Regions from separate parts of the Halomonas sp. NYA30 genome, predicted to be linked through region 4. Evidence: predicted binding sites of a transcription regulator. Region 4 holds the regulator's gene; each other region holds the start of a gene.
The links. The regulator FNR, encoded in region 4, switches genes on or off when oxygen is low (the NO sensors DNR and NnrR bind a similar motif). The targets are predictions, from matches to a motif close to TTGATNTANATCAA.
Positions count from the first base shown of each region.

Region 1 (4,776 bases), 1.9 Mb from region 4:
CTTGGCCTCGCCTTCTCCATACCCGAGATGGGCGATGAGTTCGCGGAAGGCGTATTTATCGGTGAGCACGGTAGCTGGAACCGCAATGACCCTGTTGGTTATAAAGTCGTGTTTGTGCCCTTCAGCAACGGCGAACCCAATGGCGACCCGATTGACTTCGTTACCGGGTTTCTCAACGGCGACGACCAAACGCGCGGTCGACCCGTCGGTGTCACTATCGACCCAGACGGCGCCCTCATCATCGCCGATGACCTGACCAATGCCGTGTGGCGCGTCACCTATGACGGCAATGATTAACCGCACTCTGTATTATTCAATAGCGTGAAGAAGGCGGTAGCCACTTAGGCTGCCGCTTTTTCCGTTTGTTTTAAAAGGGATTTATATGATCAGATCACTGGAAGAGCTCGAAGCCGTTAAACAGTCGTGTCGCTCGATGGTAACGAAGAGCTCAAGTCTTTCTGCTGGCACCGCCATTATCCCCATTCCCGGTGTGAACATCGGTTCTGACGTCGCTATATTGCTGCGCTTGATCCCGAAGATTAACGAGCAATTTGGCTTATCGCCGGAACAGATCGAGAGCCTGGATACAGAGACCCGGCTATTTGTAATGAGCTCCATCTCAACGACCGGCAGCAAGATGGCGGGTAAATACATCACCCGTAAACTGCTCATGATGACGTTCAAAAAGATGGCTGGCAGGATATCGGCAAAAAGTGCGTCTAGATATGTGCCCTTCCTGGGCAGCGCTATCGCGGGCGGCATCAGCTTCGCCACCATGAAGTACATGGGCAACAGCCATATCGACGATTGTTACGAGATTGTCCTGGCAACGCTGGAAAACGAGCAACTGGAGCCCGTGGCGTTGATAGAGTCAGCGCCGACATTAGAAGACGCCATGCCCTCGCAAGATTATTGACGCCCAGCCTTACCCATTCTGGCAAGTATCTCTTTCCCTTCTGATTAACTACCGAGCATTCCTCGGTAGTGGTGCCTAATAGTTTACCTCAACCTTACGGTAGCTAAGCAGCGGGCAATAACTAGCCAAACAGGTAGCCGCCTAAGCGTATTGCACGCTTATGTAGCCTGCTATCAATTAAATCTTGATCCTCGTCAATTTCCTCGGGCAATTGTGACATTGTTTCACAATATGACGATTATATGCGTTTACGAAATCGCTTAAAATCACATCAATCAAAAGAAGCCTAAAACTAAAAATGAATTACCCAAAACGCCTAACAATCGATGAAAATTACTAAAAGGGATTAGAAATGGGAAAGATCATACATAACCTCTCAATCAAAAAAACCTTAACTATTATTATGGGATCTTTGGTTATTTTTATGCTCTTGCTTTCTGCGCTGAGTATTGTCATAAACAAAAGCGGCTCAAAATCGCTGCATGAAATTGCCGACGTAGGTGTCGTGCAAATGAATTCCATTAATCGCACGGAAGCTAACCTCGCCCAGGCCAATTCAGGCGCCCGTGAATACTTAAAAGCATGGGAAAATAATGAAGCCAATAGTGAAGTGAGTCGCTGGAAGCTTGAGGCAGAAACCTCTTTAGATGCAGCTCAGAGGCGTATTGATGAATTTAATTCCATCATATCTCCTACAGGAAGCCAGCGAGAAACTCTAGCTTTAGAAGCCAACCAAATCTATCAGGCTTACACCCTGCAACTTGATAAAGTACTGCAAGCCACTACATTAAGCGCAGCAAATGAAGCATGGCTACCAATAATGAGTTTGAGAAGAGACTTCCAGACAGCCGTTCGTAACTTCATTGAATTAACCGAGGAAAGAACCGCTGAAATATTAGTAAATGATAAAGAAAATAGTCAATTAACACTTTTGGTAACTTTTTTGATAATTGGCCTTGCGTTAGCGATGACAGCATTAGCCCGCCTGGTTATTGTCAGAGCCATCGTTAACCCTATTAACAGTACGGTTGAGCACCTTACCGCTATTGCTAAAGGTGATTTGACACAAAGAATCCAGCAGCTCGGCCGTAATGAAATAGGTGTTTTATTACAAGGTTTACAAGCAATGCAGTTGCAGCTAACCGATATTGTTCAAATGCTTAAATTGAACAGTGATAACTTATTCACGGGCACTAATGAAATCTCACTGGGAACGCAAGATCTCTCTTCCCGTACAGAAGAACAAGCATCTGCCCTTTAAGAGACAGCTGCTAGCTTAGACGAATTAACAGCTACAGTGAAAATGAATGCCGATAATGCCTCCGAAGCAAACAAAATAACCTCTTATGCAGCCACGACCGCGCACACTTCTGCAAAAGAGGGAGAGCAAATGCTGCTCATGATGCGTGACCTTGAAGATAAAGCGGCTGAAATGAGCGAAATTGTTAGCATAATCGACTCAATAGCATTTCAAACCAACCTATTAGCGTTAAATGCATCGGTAGAGGCTGCTCGCGCTGGTGAGCAAGGCCGTGGCTTTGCCGTGGTGGCTAACGAAGTTCGCCAACTGGCAAGTCGAAGCTCACAATCTGCCAGCCAAATCCGCTCAATGCTTGAGATGAGTCGTTCAAAAACAACAGAGTGTTCGGCTCAAGCGACCAAAAGCGGCATCACTATTCGTGAGTTAGCTGAAAATGTTGGCAAAGTCTCTTCGCTGATGGAAGAGATCACACAAGCATCCGAAGAGCAAAGTCGCGGTATTGATCAGGTCAACATAGCAATTTCGCAAATCGATTCAGTCACTCAGCAAAACGCAGCGTTGGTAGAAGAATCCAGTAGTGCGGCAGCGTCATTAGAAGAGCAAGCAAAGCAATTGGCAGACATTACCGCCAAATTTACGATTGCAACGTATACAACGGCTATCCAACACAAACCTGCCTCCCCAACGTTTCTAAAACAGCTAACAAAGCGTGGACACACTGAATTAGAGGCAGATTGGCAAACCTTCTAACTACACGGCTTAACGTTTGAACCTGAATTCAAACCTTAAGGGCGGCCGCTAAAGCCGCCCTTTTCTTTTGGTTGGAGGGAAAAGTCAATGTGGCCCCATCACTGGGTAATGATATGCTCTAGCTGTTTTTTAACGATGACATCAGGAGAAGTGAATGCCAGCTTATGTCGTACTGACCCGTGAACACACCCACGACGCTCAGGAAATGGAACGCTACGGCGAAAAGGCGAAAGCCGCTCGTGAAGGCCACGACCCGCAGCCCCTCGCCTTCTACGGTGATTTTGAAGTGCTGGAAGGCAGCGCCATGGAAGGGGCCGTGATTCTGCGTTTCCCCGATATGGCCGCTGCCCGCGCTTGGTATGAAAGCCCCGCTTACCAGGAAGCTCGTAAGCACCGCTTCCAGGGCGCCGACTACCGCGTCTTTATCGTTGATGGGATTGAAGAGGCGTAAAAATTCCTCTTGCTTCACGTAGCTGTCTAGTCCTAAAATAGATTGACACTTATTTCATCTCAAACGCCCAGTGCACTGCATTGGGCGTTTTGTATTTCAGCGCTAGGTGCGGCCGCTGACTGTTATATATCTCGACGGACTCATTCACCATCGTACGCGCCTGACAAACATCTCCTGGCTGAACCAAGAGAAATTCAGTCTTCAATATTCCGTTTACACGTTCTGCGAGAGCGTTTTGATAACAGTCATAACCGTCTGTCATTGAGCACTGGATACCGTACTGGCGATGTATCTTCTGATAGCTGTCACAGCAGTATTGGATGCCTCGATCCGAGTGGTGGATTAACGGCTCGCTTCCTAACCGTTGGCGTAGAGCGTTGCGTAACGCTTGCTCTACGTCCTGGCTACGTAAGCTCTCATGGACGTGATGACCGACGATTTTGCGGGAGTAAGCATCGGTGACCAGACTTAAATAGCTCATCCCGTGACGCGTCGGTAGATAGGTAATGTCAGCGACCCAGACCTGATTAGGGCGGCAGGCAACCACCTGCTCGGGGCCTGGCTTGAGCAGGTTCGGATGTCGCCGGAAGCGATGATGGCTGTGCGTCGTCTTATGATAAGCTCGGCGTATGGGCACCAGCAGACGCCGCGTACGAAGGACCTGAAAGAGCTGATCTCGTCCCACGTGCAACTCTTGATCTGCTTGGCGGTGCAGCAAGTGATGCAGCTTGCGGGTGCCTAGTCGAGGCTGGGTAAGTCGTATGTCTCGAACAAAATCGACGATCCGCTGCTCCCGGGCCTCTCGCGACTGCTGCGCTTTTTTGGCCTGATACCAAGCCTGGCGGCTGATGCCGAGAAGGTGGCATACCCTGCTGATGGTTAATCCGGCAACACGTTCTTGCGTGAGGACTTGTCTGGCTGCTTTTTTACGGACACCCCGTAATCCTTCTCCATCACCTCCACAACAGCTTCGAAGAACTGAGCCTTTTGCTCAGCAAGCCGCAACTTCTCTTCAAGCTCTTTGATCCGTTGTTCAGGGGTAAGTGGCCGGGGCATGTCGGGACTCCTTCTAGAGCGCTGTGTGGCACCGGGACTCCAGTCCTGATGACCATATCGACGTAACCACTTTAATACCGTCGTGCGACCTTGAATACCGTAACGACTCTGCGCCTGTTTATAGGTCATCTCGCCACGTTCCACTTGCTCTACCACGGCCTGTTTAAAGGCCAGTGTGTAGTCTTTCTGTGTGCGCTTAACTCGTTGACTCATCACGCTCTCCCAAAATAAGGACGGGAACGTGTCAACTCTATTCAGGACGGGTCAAGCAATCAAAAAAGGGCCGCTCCTAATGTAACGAGCGGCCCTTTTTACTCAACATTTGATTCGCACCATTCTCCC
Region 1 covers NZ_OZ334477.1:902,023-906,798, reverse strand. The annotation lists gene ACWI0H_RS04205 (PQQ-dependent sugar dehydrogenase) at 1-297, shown strand, start outside; gene ACWI0H_RS04200 (hypothetical protein) at 383-916, shown strand; gene ACWI0H_RS04195 (HAMP domain-containing protein) at 1,269-2,177, shown strand; gene ACWI0H_RS04190 (methyl-accepting chemotaxis protein) at 2,220-2,927, shown strand; gene ACWI0H_RS04185 (DUF1330 domain-containing protein) at 3,082-3,378, shown strand; one part of gene ACWI0H_RS04180 (IS3 family transposase) at 3,428-4,297, opposite strand; one part of gene ACWI0H_RS04180 (IS3 family transposase) at 4,300-4,647, opposite strand.
Region 1: a site for FNR is predicted at 1,101-1,114, ahead of ACWI0H_RS04195 (HAMP domain-containing protein). Genes of this name have one in related genera too.

Region 2 (4,776 bases), 2.1 Mb from region 4:
GCGGCCGGTACGTAATAATCGACGTCATCATTGAATACTCGGGCAATAAAACTACCCATCACACCAATGGCACCGACCGCTGCCAGCCACCAGATATGCCACACCAGGGCAAAGCCCAGCACCAGGGCAAACAGGCTAATCACTGGCCCGGCAACAGTGTTACGCGGCATATGGATATCGGTATAGGGCGCTTCTTCAAGCTGCTCATTGCTACGCTGTTTCTGCGACCAGAAGCTGTCGATGTCACCCACTTCCGGCAAGCGCGCGAAGTTGTAGAACGGCGCGGGTGAAGAAGTTGACCACTCCAAAGTACGGCCATCCCACGGGTCACCGGTCACATCAGCGTTCAGCTTGCGGTCGCGGATGCTGACCCAGAACTGGATGACGGTGCAGGCGATGCCCATCATGATAATCACCGCGCCTACCCAGGCCAGAATCATCCACGGCTGCCACTCAGGGTTCGCGTAGGACTGCATGCGGCGCACGGCGCCAAAGAAGGCCAGGACGTAGAGCGGCATAAAGGCGACATAGAAGCCAATGAACCAGCACCAGAATGAACGCTTGCCCCATTTTTCGCTCAGCGTGAAGCCAAACGCTTTGGGGAACCAGAAGGTCAGGCCCGCCATCATGCCGAACACCACGCCGCCAATAATGACGTTGTGGAAGTGAGCGATAACAAACAGGCTGTTATGCAGCACGAAGTTGGCGGCTGGCACGGCCAGCATCACACCGGTCATACCGCCCAGCGTAAAGGTGATAATAAAGCCCAGGGTCCAGAGTACCGGCGACGTCAGTTCCAAACTGCCACGGAACATCGTGAACAGCCAGTTGAAGACTTTCACCCCAGTGGGGATGGCAATGATCATCGTCATAATGCCGAAGAAGGCATTAACATTAGCGCCCGCCCCCATGGTGAAGAAGTGGTGCAGCCAGACGATAAACGACAGCAGCGTAATCGCAATCGTCGCCCATACCATGGTCATGTAACCAAACAGCCGCTTACGGGCAAACGTCGAAATGACTTCCGAGAACACGCCGAAGGCGGGCAGAATCAGGATATAAACTTCCGGATGGCCCCACGCCCAAATGAGGTTGACGTACATCATCATGTTGCCGCCAAAATCATTGGTGAAGAAGTGCATGCCTAAGTAGCGATCCAGCGTCAGCAGCGCAATGGTGGCGGTCAAAATAGGGAACGAGGCGATGATCAACACGTTGGCGCACAGCGATGTCCAGGTGAAGATCGGCATGCGGAACATGGTCATGCCTTTGGTGCGCATCTTCAGAATCGTCACGAAGAAGTTGATACCGGTGAGCGTCGTCCCTATCCCGGATATCTGTAATGCCCATATCCAGTAATCGACCCCCACCCCGGGACTGAACTCGATCCCCGATAAGGGCGCGTAAGCCAGCCAGCCGGTTTTGGCGAACTCCCCCACCACCAGCGAGATATTGACCAAGATCGCGGCGACGGCAAACAGCCAGAAACTCAGGTTATTCAGGAAGGGAAAAGCGACGTCGCGGGCGCCTATTTGCAGCGGCACCACCAAGTTCATCAAACCGATGACCATGGGCATAGCGACAAAGAAGATCATGATCACGCCGTGGGCGGTGAAGATCTGATCGTAGTGTTCGGGCGGTAAATAACCCGCGGCGCCCCCGGCGGCCATCGCCTGCTGGGTTCGCATCATAATCGCATCCGAGAAGCCACGCAGTAGCATGACCAGAGCAACGATGAAGTACATAATGCCGAGCTTTTTGTGGTCAACGGAGGTAAACCACTCGTTCCACAGCCAGCTCCATTTACGGTAATACGTTAACGCGCCTAACAGCGCGATCCCCCCAATGGCCATGAAGGCCGCGACGACCATAATGATCGGTTCGTGGTAGGGAATTGACTCTAAACTGAGTTTTCCAAACACGGCTTAACCCCCTGCTTCAACGCTAGTGGGATGGCTGCGCATGGCATGATCCTGACTAGCATGGTTGTTGGTGTCGTGGCCAGAGTCGGCCGCTTGATGGGTGTTAGGTGCGTTATCGCCATCAGAAGAATCAGCATGGTCGCTGCTCAACTGATGATCGCCGCCCATCTCGTGTTCACCGCCGGTGTGAAAGCTTTTCAAAATGCTTTCGTATAGCGCTGGTGAAATAGCCGAGAAGTACTCCACTGGGTGCGATTCGCTAGGCTCCGCCAGGGCTTCGTAGCCTTCTGGGTAGGTCAGCGTTTCAGAGGCACCGCGCACGGTTTCAACCCAGTCATCAAACTCGCCGGGGGTCGTCACTTTGGCTTCAAACGTCATGCCCGAGAAGCCCGCGCCACTGTAGTTGGTAGAGCGACCTGGATAGCTGCCCTTTTCATCGGCAATCAGATGGACATCGTTATCCATGCCCGCCATGGCGTAGATTTGGCTGCCAAGATGGGGAATGAAGAAAGCATTCATTACCGAACCTGAGCTAACACGGAAGCGCACGGGGGTATCGACGGGAAAGGCCACTTCATTAACGCTGGCCACGCCCTGCTCGGGATAGATAAACAGCCATTTCCAGTCCAGCGATACGGCCTGAATTTCGATCGGCTCCACGTCGCTTTCCAGCGGTTTGTGGGGATCCAGGCTGTGGGACGTTTTATAGGTCAACAGCGCCAGCACCGCGATAATCGCGCAAGGCACGATCCAGATCACCGCTTCAATCGCGTTGGAGTGCGCCCAATCGGGAAGGTACTTAGCCCCGCTATTACTACGCCGATAGCGCCAGCCGAACAGCAGCGTCATCACAATAACGGGAATAACTACAATCAACATCAGGCCAAAAGCGGTCAGAATCAGCGTCCGCTGCTCTGCGCCAACCTGCCCTTTGGGGTCTAATAGCGCTGAACTACAGCCTGCTAGAAACAGGCACAGCGCAAGGAGCACTAACGTGCCTCGCCTGCGCCATAGTGAGCGTCGTTGCATGGTGTGATCTCGTCCAAGGTGTTAAAAGTTAGGGTTTAAAACACACTAGCCAGCCCTGCGGTCATGATAAATAGCAGGCTAACTATTACCCCATACTCTTCCCAAAACATGCTCGTGGGAGCATCCTCACAAACCTGTGCGTGGTGCGTTGAGCGTCACTGTTCCGGGAAAAATATGCGCCGCCACGTAGGAATAGCGGCGGGTCTTGCTCGCCTATGCTTTAAAAGCGACAGCAGGGCTTTAAAAGCGACAGCAGGTAAGACGAAAGTATTTTCTATTGATCGAGATCACGAAAGAAGTGGCGCATTGCCGCACCCAAGCTATTGACGGCTATAGAGAAGCGAAACATTTCTACGCAACGGTTACCACTGGCACCTCGCGGCCATGCCCCTCTAGCAGTTGCGGCGCGCCCTCTTCGTCAGTAACCACCACATCAAAATCGTCTAGGGCTGCGAAATAAGCCGGTCGCACCACGCCAAACTTGCTGGCATCCACTACCAGCAAGCGCTGCATAGCGGTGGCAATGGCGGCTTGTTTAGGCGCGACTTCGTGAAAGTGGAAGCAGCTTACGCCTCGCTCCAAGTCCACCCCCGCCGCGGAAATCAACGCTTTGTTGATACCCAATCGCTCGATGGCGGCGGCCATATTGTCGCTGCCAAATGATTGTGAAGCGGCATAAAACAGCCCGCCCAGTAGTACAAGGCGTACGTTAGGCAAGGCGGCAACGGCATTGGCGACGTTGAGCGCATAGGTCACCACCGTTAGTTCACGGAAATGACTTAACTGACTCAGCAACGGAATCAGCGTCGAGCCACAGTCAATAAACAGTGTATCGCCCTCTTCAATAAAGGCGAGTACTCGCTGACAGAGCCGATACTTCGCCTGATAGTGGCTAGCCTGCTGCTCGGTTAAGTCATATATCGGTGTGACCCCGGGGTAATTCGCCATTACCAAGTGCCCGCCCAGCAGGCTCATCGCAGTAGGCTGGGTGGTGAGATCGCGCCGGATGGTCATCTCCGATACATCACAAAGCTCTGCAGCATCGCGCAGATGAAGAGTGCCGCCACTGGCTAGCGCTTCCTGAAGTTTGGCAAGGCGCTGAGCGCTGCGGCCATTCATGGTGGGCATCTCCTTAACAACCCCTCTTGTTGTGATTAGCGCAACATAAGCCTTCATGTTGCCTCTTATTTCTTTCTATGCTGAGCGAGCAGCGACGGAATTTCCACTGCGACAACGACCATTAACGCTATTCGTGATGCTTACGGTAGTTATATGACATTTAAATAGCGTTGATGTGACAACACTTGCAAATCAACGTTAGAAAAATAACACTAAATGTTATAATTTTAACATTCACGCCAGCCCGCACGACTATAACCACGGATAGCCACACTCAAATGGCTCCGCGACAACCCCCGTTGAGGCTTACATGACTGCTCGAAAACACACTCGCTCTTCATCGCTTGTCACCCTTAGTGCTGGCGCCTTACTGACAAGTACCGCCCTCGTCACTCCAGCATTGGCAGATGACGCTCAGCCCCATCCGCTTGACCGGCTGTGGTCGTTTGCCAATGTCTCGGTCAACTATCTCGATTGGTCGAACGGCACCGAAGCACGCACCGCCCCTAACGCGGCGAAAAGCGACTTTATGTTTCTCGAAATTGAAGGCGGCGCTGGCTTTAGCTGGGGCGAATTCTACGGTTTCTTTGATTTCGAGAACCCCACCAACGATCAATTCGATGAATCCAGTGGTGGCAAAGACAACTTCCGCACCGCGGGTAAAATAACCTCGCACATTTACCTGGGCGACAGCCCGCTGTCTATT
Region 2 covers NZ_OZ334477.1:1,041,262-1,046,037, reverse strand. The annotation lists gene cyoB (cytochrome o ubiquinol oxidase subunit I) at 1-1,922, opposite strand, end outside; gene cyoA (ubiquinol oxidase subunit II) at 1,926-2,951, opposite strand; gene ACWI0H_RS04785 (DeoR/GlpR family DNA-binding transcription regulator) at 3,303-4,070, opposite strand; gene ACWI0H_RS04780 (outer membrane protein OmpK) at 4,381-4,776, shown strand, end outside.
Region 2: a site for FNR is predicted at 3,229-3,242, ahead of cyoA (ubiquinol oxidase subunit II). Genes of this name have one in related genera too.

Region 3 (4,776 bases), 470 kb from region 4:
TGACTGCGGTGTTTGTTCATAGCTATTTTTTCCATGTTTATGCCCTCCCCAATAGCCAGAAAAACAGCAGTGCAACTGCCACGACACCTGCCCATTGCCCAGCCACAATGGCCTGATCAGGCAGGCTGTGCCCGGCGATGCGCAGCGGCATTACCCGCGGGAACAGCACAAAGAAGGTTGCGGCGTGAAACAGGCTGGCGGCCAACGCAAGAAGATTCAGCACGAATACAATGGGGGAACGCATAAAGGCGATCCACCCTTGCCAGCTCTCTGCCCCTTGAAGAAGTGCCACCATACCGGCGAGTAAACAGAGCGTGAAGAAAACCAGCGGCAATACTGTGGCTTCGCGCAGCATGTAGAGTTTAAAAAAGCGGTGCTTGAGCCACCAGTTGCGTTTCAGTGGCGGCAGGCGTTGCGACGATAATTTATCCACGACTTCTCCTCCCCTAACCTTTAAACAGCGCAATAAGCGTGTGTTTGGCAGCCTCGACCTTCCCCTGATTCACCGCAGCGGCCGGATCGACGTGCTTGGGGCACACCTTGGAGCAAAAGCCCACAAAGGTGCAGCTCCACACCCCTTCGTGGCGATTGAGCTCCGCCATGCGCTGTTTCTTGCCGTGGTCGCGGCTATCCAGGTTGTAACGGTGGGCCAGCGTTAGTGCCGCCGGGCCAAGGAACTCAGGATTAAGTCCAAACTGCGGGCAAGCCGAGTAGCAAAGGCCACAATTAATGCAGTTAGCGAACTGCTTGTAGCGGGCGAGCTGTTCGGGCGACTGCTGATAGGTTTCCGGCGCCTGGGGGTCGTAAGATTTCACCGGATTGTCATCGATCAAATAGGGCTTAACCGCGGCCAAGTGCTCAAGGAATATTTCCATATCCACCACCAGATCCCGCTGTACGGGGAAGTGGGATAGCGGCTCGATGCGGATATCACCGTCATAATCACGCAAAAAAGTTTTGCAGCCGAGCTTGGGAATGCCGTTAACCATGACCCCGCAGGAGCCGCAAATCGCCATACGGCACGACCAGCGGTAGCTCAGCGTGCTATCGAGCTGCTCTTTGATATGGTTGAGGGCATCCAGTAGCGAGGTACTGTCGTCCACCGGTAACTCGTACTGCTGCCAATAGGGTTCAGCCGAGCTGTCTGGCAGATAGCGTTTGACGCTGACTTGTTTGGTGCTGATCTGCTGGGTGTTCATATCTTGCCCCCCTTGCCCGCATCGCCATAGGCCCGCTCAGCCGGTGCGGAAAACCGCACATCGACCTCCTGCCAGTGCAACTCGGCATGGGCATCGCCTTGATAGAACACCTGGCTGTGCTTGAGGTAATTAACATCGTCGCGTTTCTGCATGCCTTCATCCAGGCGCTGATGAGCACCGCGGGATTCACGCCGCTCCAGTGCACTTAAGCAAGAAGCTTCGGCAATATCCAGGCCACACTCAAACTCCAGGCACTCCAGTAGCTCGGTGTTGAAGATCTTGCTGGTATCGTTTACGCGAACCTTGTTAAAGCGCGCACGCAGTTGACGCATGGTATCAAGCGATTCCTGCATGCCCTTTTCAGTGCGATAAATACCGCAGCCGCTCTCCATAGCCTGCACCATGGCGTGCTTGAGTTCTACCCAGTTCTCCCCACTGCCGGTTCCGTCACAGAGGCGCAGTAGCTTGGCTTGCTGACGGTCACCCTGAGCTTCCAGCAAGCGCATATCGGCCCACTCGGTTTGCGCTGCACGTTGACTTGCTTGCTCACCGGCCAAGCGGCCAAACACCAGTAGCTCGGTAAGCGAGTTGGAACCCAGCCGGTTGGCCCCATGTAAACCGACGGAAGCACACTCCCCGGCGGCGTATAGCCCGGCAATCGAGGTTTCGCACTGAGGGTCGGTTTCGATCCCGCCCATGGTGTAGTGAACCGCTGGGCGAATGGGAATCGGCTCTTTCACCGGATCAACGTTGATATAGGCTTTGGCCAGCTCGCAGATAAACGGCAAACGCTCTAAGATATATTTCTCACCCAGGTGACGCAGATCGAGATAGACCACATCGCTGTCGCCAAACTTGCCGGTGCGGCCCGCCTGCTGTTCCTGCCAAAAGGCCTGGGAAAGTTTGTCCCGAGGCCCCAGCTCCATGTACTTGTTTTCCGGCTTACCCAACGGTGTTTCCGGGCCTAGGCCGTAATCCTGCAGATAGCGATAGCCATCTTTATTGAGCAAAATACCCCCTTCGCCCCGGCACGCTTCGGTAATTAAAATGCCAGAACCGGGCAGGCCTGTGGGGTGGTATTGCACAAATTCCATATCCCGCAGTGCCACGCCGTGACGGTAGGCCATCGCCATACCGTCGCCGGTGACAATGCCCGCGTTGGTATTGAAGCGGAAAAGGCGCCCAGCGCCACCGGTAGCGAGAATCACCGCTTTAGCGCGCAGCAGGGTCAGTTCACCAGTGGCTATCTGCAAGGCAATCACGCCAATCACGGCACCTTCGTGTACCGCCAGATCGAGCACAAAGAACTCATCAAAGCGCTCGATCTCTGGGTACTTCAGCGAAGTTTGAAACAGCGTATGCAGCATATGGAAGCCGGTTTTGTCGGCCGCAAACCAAGTCCGGGCGGTTTTCATGCCGCCAAAGCGGCGCACCTGCACTTGACCATCGTCTTTCCGGCTCCAGGGGCAACCCCAGCGCTCCATCTGTACCAATTCTTGATAAGCGTGGTGGACAAAGTAATCAACGACGCCTTGTTCAACCAGCCAATCCCCGCCTGACACTGTGTCGTCAAAGTGGGCCTGATGGGAATCCTCGGCACTGGTGACGGCGGCGGCGCCACCTTCGGCGGCCACGGTATGAGAGCGCATGGGGTATACCTTGGAGAGCAGTGCAATACGCTGGGGAGTACCCTGCTCCTTGGCCTGCTCGGCCGCGCCAATGGCAGCGCGTAGGCCTGCCCCTCCTCCACCCACAATAACGATATCGAAATCTCGCTGTTGCATGACGCTTCCTTCCGTTAGTCAGGTCGTAATGGCGATACTCTGCGGCGCCTTCTTATTTTCAAATTACCATACCCCTGGCAGGCCGCGATTATTACTCGAAAGGAGTATTGACGTACGTCAAGGAAGGTGAAAATTAAGTTATCGTTGCTTTTACCTTAATCCCACACCGCTTACTCTTCAGGGCAATTACTGTCAGGCAGATAGCTGCCCACCAAGCGACAAAAGTAAATACGCTAAACACTGAAGAGAGGTGCCGCATGACAACCAATGCCCAACCCTCACCGCGATGGAAACTGCTAGCGCCGTTAGCAGTCGCTATTATTGTCGCGCTGATCCCCACTCCACCGGGGCTTGCGCCCCATGCGTGGTACTTCTTCGCCATTTTTCTCGGCTGTGTCGTTGGCTTGATTCTCGAACCCTTGCCCGGTGCGGTGGTGGGGCTGGTCGGCGTTACGCTGGTGGCACTGCTTTCGCGGTGGGTGCTGTTCTCTCCGGAGCAACTGGCAACTGGCGGCTTTAATGCCGCCAACCAAGCATTCTCATGGGCCGTGTCGGGCTTTACCAACTCCACCGTCTGGCTAATTTTTGGCGCCTTTATGTTTGCCCTGGGCTATGAAAAAACCGGCTTGGGCAGGCGGATATCACTCTGGCTGGTCAAGGCAATGGGTAAACGCACCTTAACCCTGGGCTACGCGGTAATGATTGCCGATGGCATTCTGGCGCCCTTTACGCCCTCTAATACGGCGCGTAGTGCGGGTACCATCTACCCGGTAATTCGTAACCTGCCACCGCTTTACGACTCCCACCCTAATGATCCCAGCATGAAGCGCATGGGCAGTTTTCTTATGTGGACGGCGCTCGCGTCTACCTGTGTGACAAGCTCACTATTTTTGACCGCGTTGGCGCCCAACCTATTGGCTATCGCACTAACTGAAAGCACCACCGGTATCCGTATCAACTGGGGGCAGTGGTTCATGGCCGTCGTGCCGGTGGGCATTCTGCTGCTTTTACTGGTGCCGCTACTGAGTTATTGGCTATGCGCCCCCGAGGTGAAAGCGGGTAATGAAATTTCCGATTGGGCTGGAAAGGAGTTAACCAAGCTGGGAGCACTGACCCGTAATGAAATAATACTGGTCATGATGGTGGTCACTGCCCTATTGCTATGGATTTTTGCGGGCAGTGTTATCTCTGGGTCACTGGTGGGTTTATTGGTCATCTGCGGGATGCTGTTAGTGGGCATCGTGAGTTGGAAAGATATTCTCGATAACCATGCCGCCTGGAATACCTTTGTATGGTTTGCAACCTTGGTAGCACTAGCAGGTGGGCTGAGCCTAGTGGGTTTCGTTAATTGGTTTGGCAATGTGGTCGGCGGGCAGATCAGTCACTTCGACCCGCTGATGGCCATGGTGGCACTGGTAGCCATCTTCTATCTACTGCACTATTTCTTCGCCAGCGTGACAGCGCACGTTACCGCCCTGCTGCCGGTGATTCTTGCAGCAGCGTCGGGGATTGCCGGGTTGGATATGCAGATGTTTGTTCTGCTGCTACTTCCCACGCTGGGCTTTATGGGCATTCTCACTCCCTACGGCACGGGCCCAAGCCCCGTCTACTACGGCAGTGGCTATCTGCCCAGCGCACTCTTCTGGCGGCTGGGGGCAATCTTTGGGTTGCTATTTCTAGTGGCTTGGCTGGTGATCGGCCTACCCTGGTTAATGGTGATCAGCTGACCCGTGGTTTAGCCAAACGTTTGATACCAAGCGTTGAGCTGTTGTGAGATTTCACCAGGCTGTTCA
Region 3 covers NZ_OZ334477.1:4,061,932-4,066,707, forward strand. The annotation lists gene frdD (fumarate reductase subunit FrdD) at 1-20, opposite strand, end outside; gene ACWI0H_RS18860 (succinate dehydrogenase/fumarate reductase transmembrane subunit) at 38-433, opposite strand; gene ACWI0H_RS18865 (succinate dehydrogenase/fumarate reductase iron-sulfur subunit) at 447-1,199, opposite strand; gene frdA (fumarate reductase (quinol) flavoprotein subunit) at 1,196-2,983, opposite strand; gene ACWI0H_RS18875 (anion permease) at 3,241-4,710, shown strand; gene menH (2-succinyl-6-hydroxy-2,4-cyclohexadiene-1-carboxylate synthase) at 4,719-4,776, opposite strand, start outside.
Region 3: a site for FNR is predicted at 3,091-3,104, ahead of frdA (fumarate reductase (quinol) flavoprotein subunit). Genes of this name have one in related genera too.

Region 4 (4,776 bases):
CATTCCGCTTTCACTGATTCTGCTGGGCCTCGCCGTCTGGGCATTTTTCTGGGCGGTGAAAAATGATCAGTTCGACGACTTGGAAGGCCCGGCGCACCGCATTTTGTTTGATGAAGATGAGAATGACCTCAACCCCGAACAGCGACGCCAGCGGCAGCAGACCAAGCACCGCCCTGCTGCCCCCTCCGACACACACTCACCCGACGACCAAGAGCCCCGGCCATGAATCCAACCGGCCTTGACCTGCCGCCACTGCTGGCGGCGTTCGTGTTTGGTTTGATGGGCGGCGCCCATTGCATTGGCATGTGTGGTGGCATTATGAGCGCGCTCACTTTTGCAGTACCCCCCAGCATGCGTCATCCGGCGCGTATGGGTGGCTTGCTGCTCAGCTATAACGCAGGTCGCATCACTAGCTACATGAGCGCAGGCGCGCTGGTAGCCCTACTAGGCACGCTATTTTCCCTCTCTGCCACGGCGCGAATGCTGCTACAAGTGTTTGCGGCGCTGATGCTGATCCTGATGGCGCTGTATATCGCCAATTGGTGGAAAGGGCTGCTTAAAGTTGAAGCGATAGGCCGCCGCCTATGGCGCTTTATCGAGCCGGTAGGGCGACGTTTAATGCCCGTAGTTCATTTACCCCAAGCCTTTGCGCTGGGGGCGATATGGGGTTGGCTGCCCTGTGGGCTGGTCTACTCCATGCTGGCCTGGAGCTTAGCAATTGCCGACCCGCTCCAGGGCGCACTATTGATGGGCGCCTTTGGACTGGGCACGCTACCTGCGCTGCTGGCCACCGGGCTTGCCGCGCGCCAGTTAAGCCACCTGATTCGTCACCCGGCAACGCGCAGCGTGGCCGCGCTGACGATCATTGCTTTTGCGCTGTGGCAGCTGTGGACACTCACAGCACACAACCTTCATTAACATGACATGGCTCAATATTTATATCGGCGCCGCGCGTTAGGCTGGCATCAAAGCTTTAACGCCACTTTTAACGCCGGAGCGTCACTTCATGCCCGTTCATGCCCTCGCGGCTTCTTCTACGATGACTTCAACCATGGCCGGGGCAGCACCGGAGCAGAAAAAATGGGATGAAGCCTTGCTGCGCCGTTACGACACCAGCGGCCCGCGCTATACGTCCTACCCCACGGCGTTGTCGTTTCACGACCAATTTACCCCGAGCGATTTGACTCAGGCGTTAGAGCGCAGCAATGCCAGCCAACGTCCTCTTTCGCTGTATGTGCATATCCCCTTCTGCCGCAAAATTTGCTTTTACTGCGCGTGTAATAAAATCGCCACCAAGAACACCGCCCTGGCCGAGCCGTACCTATCCCGGCTTGACCGTGAAATGGTGCTGACCGCTCGCCACCTGGATACCACACGACCGGTGAAGCAGTTGCACTGGGGTGGCGGAACACCGACGTTTCTTAACTTGAACCAGATGGGCGACTTGATTGATCGCCTGGACGCGCGCTTTGGTCTCTCGTCCGCGTCTGATCGCGATTACGCGATTGAAATCGACCCACGCGAAGCGGACGTATTTACGCTGCGCCACCTGCAGTCGCTCGGTTTCAATCGCATCAGTTTAGGCGTGCAGGACTTAAGCCCGCTGGTGCAGAAAGCCATTAACCGTATTCAGCCACGGGTACTCACCGAGACGCTGATGGATGAAGCACACCGGCTGGGCTTTCGTTCGCTCAATCTCGATTTAATATACGGCTTGCCCTTTCAGACTGAAAAAAGCTTTGCAGACACCTTGCGCCAAGTGATCGAGTTAAATCCCGCACGGCTTTCTGTGTTTAACTACGCCCACATGCCCGAGCGCTTTGCCCCCCAGCGGCGGATTAACATCGATGACCTGCCGGGCAGCGAAGAGAAGCTGGCGATTCTGCGCACCACGATTGAGATGCTCACCGCGGCCGGTTATGTGCACATCGGCATGGATCACTTTGCTCGTCCTGATGACAGCTTGGCGATCGCCCAGCGCGAAGGCTCGCTCCAGCGCAACTTTCAAGGCTACTCCAGTCACGCCCAGTGCGACTTAATCGGGCTTGGCGTGTCGGCGATTTCTCGCGTCGATGACGTCTATGCACAGAACCCTAGCGATCTGGCCCGCTATGAAGCAGCGCTGGATCAAGGCCAATTGGCAACCGTACGTGGGCTGCGCTTAAGTGACGATGACCTGATCCGCCGGGACGTTATTGAGCGACTAATGTGTGATATGCGCATTGATCTGGCCGCCATCGATCAACGCTGGAACATTGATGCCCCGCGTTACTTTGCGCAAGCGCTTGAGCACTTACAGGGCGCCGAGCGAGATGGCCTGCTGACGCGCAGCGGCGACCAGCTTAGCGCGACGCCCATGGGACGGCTGCTGATTCGTCACTTAGCCATGGCGTTTGATGCTCACCTGCCGCAGCAATCAGGCAAGCACTACTCAAAGATTGTGTAAACAAGCTATCGCTAACGAAATGAAGCTTCCATACTAAGAGAAGCCTACCTCAGCACGGCGTAATGATTACCTGCCACTCACGACGCTACTCAAGGAGTTATGCATGTTGGAACCCATGAGCCGCCGACGCTCGCTACTCCATGAAGCTCGCTGCCAAACCTGCAGCTTGAGCTCACTATGCTTGCCACTTGCCCTTGAGATAGACGATATGGGCCAGTTCGATGCCATTATTCGTCGTCGCGCACCGCTGAAAAAAGGCGAGCCACTATTTCGCCAAGGCGATACTTTTACCAGCGTTTATGCGGTACGTTCGGGCAGTTTGAAACAAGTCACATCAGAGGGAAACGGCAGCGAACAACTGACCAATTTCTACCTCCCCAGCGAACTAGTGGGGTTGGACGGGATCGATGAAGAGCACTACCCAGGGAGTGTAATTGCCCTGGAAACGACCACCGTTTGCGAGATTCCCTTTGATCGCTTGGACTCACTCTCTGAGGAGTTGCCCGAACTGCGTGGCCAGCTGTATCGCAGCATGAGCAAAGAGTTGCGCGACGACCGGCGCATGATGCGCCTGCTGTCACGTAAAACCGCCGACCAGCGGCTGGCGAGCTTTTTAATCACGCTTTCAGATCGTTTTCGTCGCCGTGGCTACTCGCCCTACAGTTTCCGCCTTTCCATGCCCAGGGCCGATATCGGCAACTATTTGGGTTTAGCGGTGGAAACCGTCAGCCGGATTTTAAGCCGCTTCCAGCAGCAGAGCGTAGTGGCGGTATCCGGGCGAGAGGTCAATATTCTTGATATGCAGCGCTTAATCACCCTCGCCGAAGAGGAGCAAAACGCTAGCTGACGTTAAATGCCTGGATACGCCCGGCCAGTAGTTCTGCCTGTTTGGCTTCTAGCCCTTCAAAATCAAAGAGATTGCGATCCGCTAGCTGGGAAGGCGCAATATTGGTAACGGCTTTAAACATGCTTTCCAGGCGACCGGGGAATTTTTTGTCCCACTCGGCGAGCATCTCTTTGACGACCTGACGCTGCATATTGGGCTGCGAACCGCATAGATTGCAGGGAATAATCGGGAATTCCATCAGCCGTGAAAACTCGGCAATATCCGCCTCTTTACAGTAAGCCAACGGCCGAATGACGATATTTTTACCATCATCAGAAAGTAGCTTAGGCGGCATCGCTTTTAAGTTGCCGCCAAAGAACATATTGAGAAACAGGGTTTCAAGGATGTCTTCACGGTGGTGGCCCAGGGCAATTTTATTGGCGCCAATCTCTTCGGCAAAGCCATACAGCGAACCGCGGCGCAGGCGTGAACAGAGCGCGCAAGTCGTTTTACCTTCTGGCGTTTTTTCTTTCACCACCGAATAAGTATCACGCTCGACAATGTGATATTCCACGCCCTGCTTATCCAGATACGCAGGCAGCACATGCTCGGGAAAACCGGGCTGTTTTTGATCCAGATTGACCGCTACCAGTGAGAAATTGACCGGCGCGTTGCGCTGCAAGTTGCGCAAAATCTCCAGCATCGTATAGCTGTCCTTGCCTTATATGCCAAATTTTTTTAAAAGAGGAAGAGTGAGTGAGTGAGTAAAGCATTACAATACAGTCACTTAATTTTCTTTCTTCTAAAGAAAACAAACACAAGCCATACAAAAAATTCATTTTTTGTAAAAAAAAGCTTTAAGCAAATGCAGTTGATCAAAATATAACCAAAGACAGCCCAGATACACCAATGTATTCTTTACAAAATCATAGGTTGATTGCTTCTATAAAATTGGTCGAAGAAACATCTACACTGCCAGTATGGTTCGAGATGACTTTACTAGACCTGTCGATATCGAGATTGTGGAAATCGAAAAGATTTAAGTCAGCTAGTTGGCTTGGACTTACATTCTGGATACCGTTAAATATGTTTTCAATACAACCCGCTTTTTGTTTTTCCCAGCCTGCCAACATGTTTTTTATATTCTGTCTTTGTAAGTTCTCCTGAGAACCACAAAGATTACATGGAATAATTGGAAATTCTACAATTGATGCCAGCTTAGCAATATCTTTCTCACGACAATAAGAAAGCGGTCTTATTACAATATTTCTGCGATCATCACTTAGCAGCTTAGGAGGCATTGCCTTTAACTTACCGTTAAAAAACATATTCAAAAAAAGAGTTTCTACAATGTCATCCATGTGATGGCCAAGAGCTATTTTTGTAGCCCCAATCTCCTCAGCAAACCCATATAGAGAACCCCTTCTAAGTCTCGAACAAAGTGAACAAGTAGTTTTCCCTTCAGGAGTTTTCTCTTTAACAATTGAATATGTATCCTTATCTA
Region 4 covers NZ_OZ334477.1:3,587,456-3,592,231, forward strand. The annotation lists gene ccoS (cbb3-type cytochrome oxidase assembly protein CcoS) at 1-226, shown strand, start outside; gene ACWI0H_RS16665 (sulfite exporter TauE/SafE family protein) at 223-918, shown strand; gene hemN (oxygen-independent coproporphyrinogen III oxidase) at 1,007-2,446, shown strand; gene fnr (fumarate/nitrate reduction transcriptional regulator Fnr) at 2,550-3,293, shown strand; partial or broken gene ttcA (tRNA 2-thiocytidine(32) synthetase TtcA) at 3,286-3,993, opposite strand; gene ttcA (tRNA 2-thiocytidine(32) synthetase TtcA) at 4,199-4,776, opposite strand, start outside.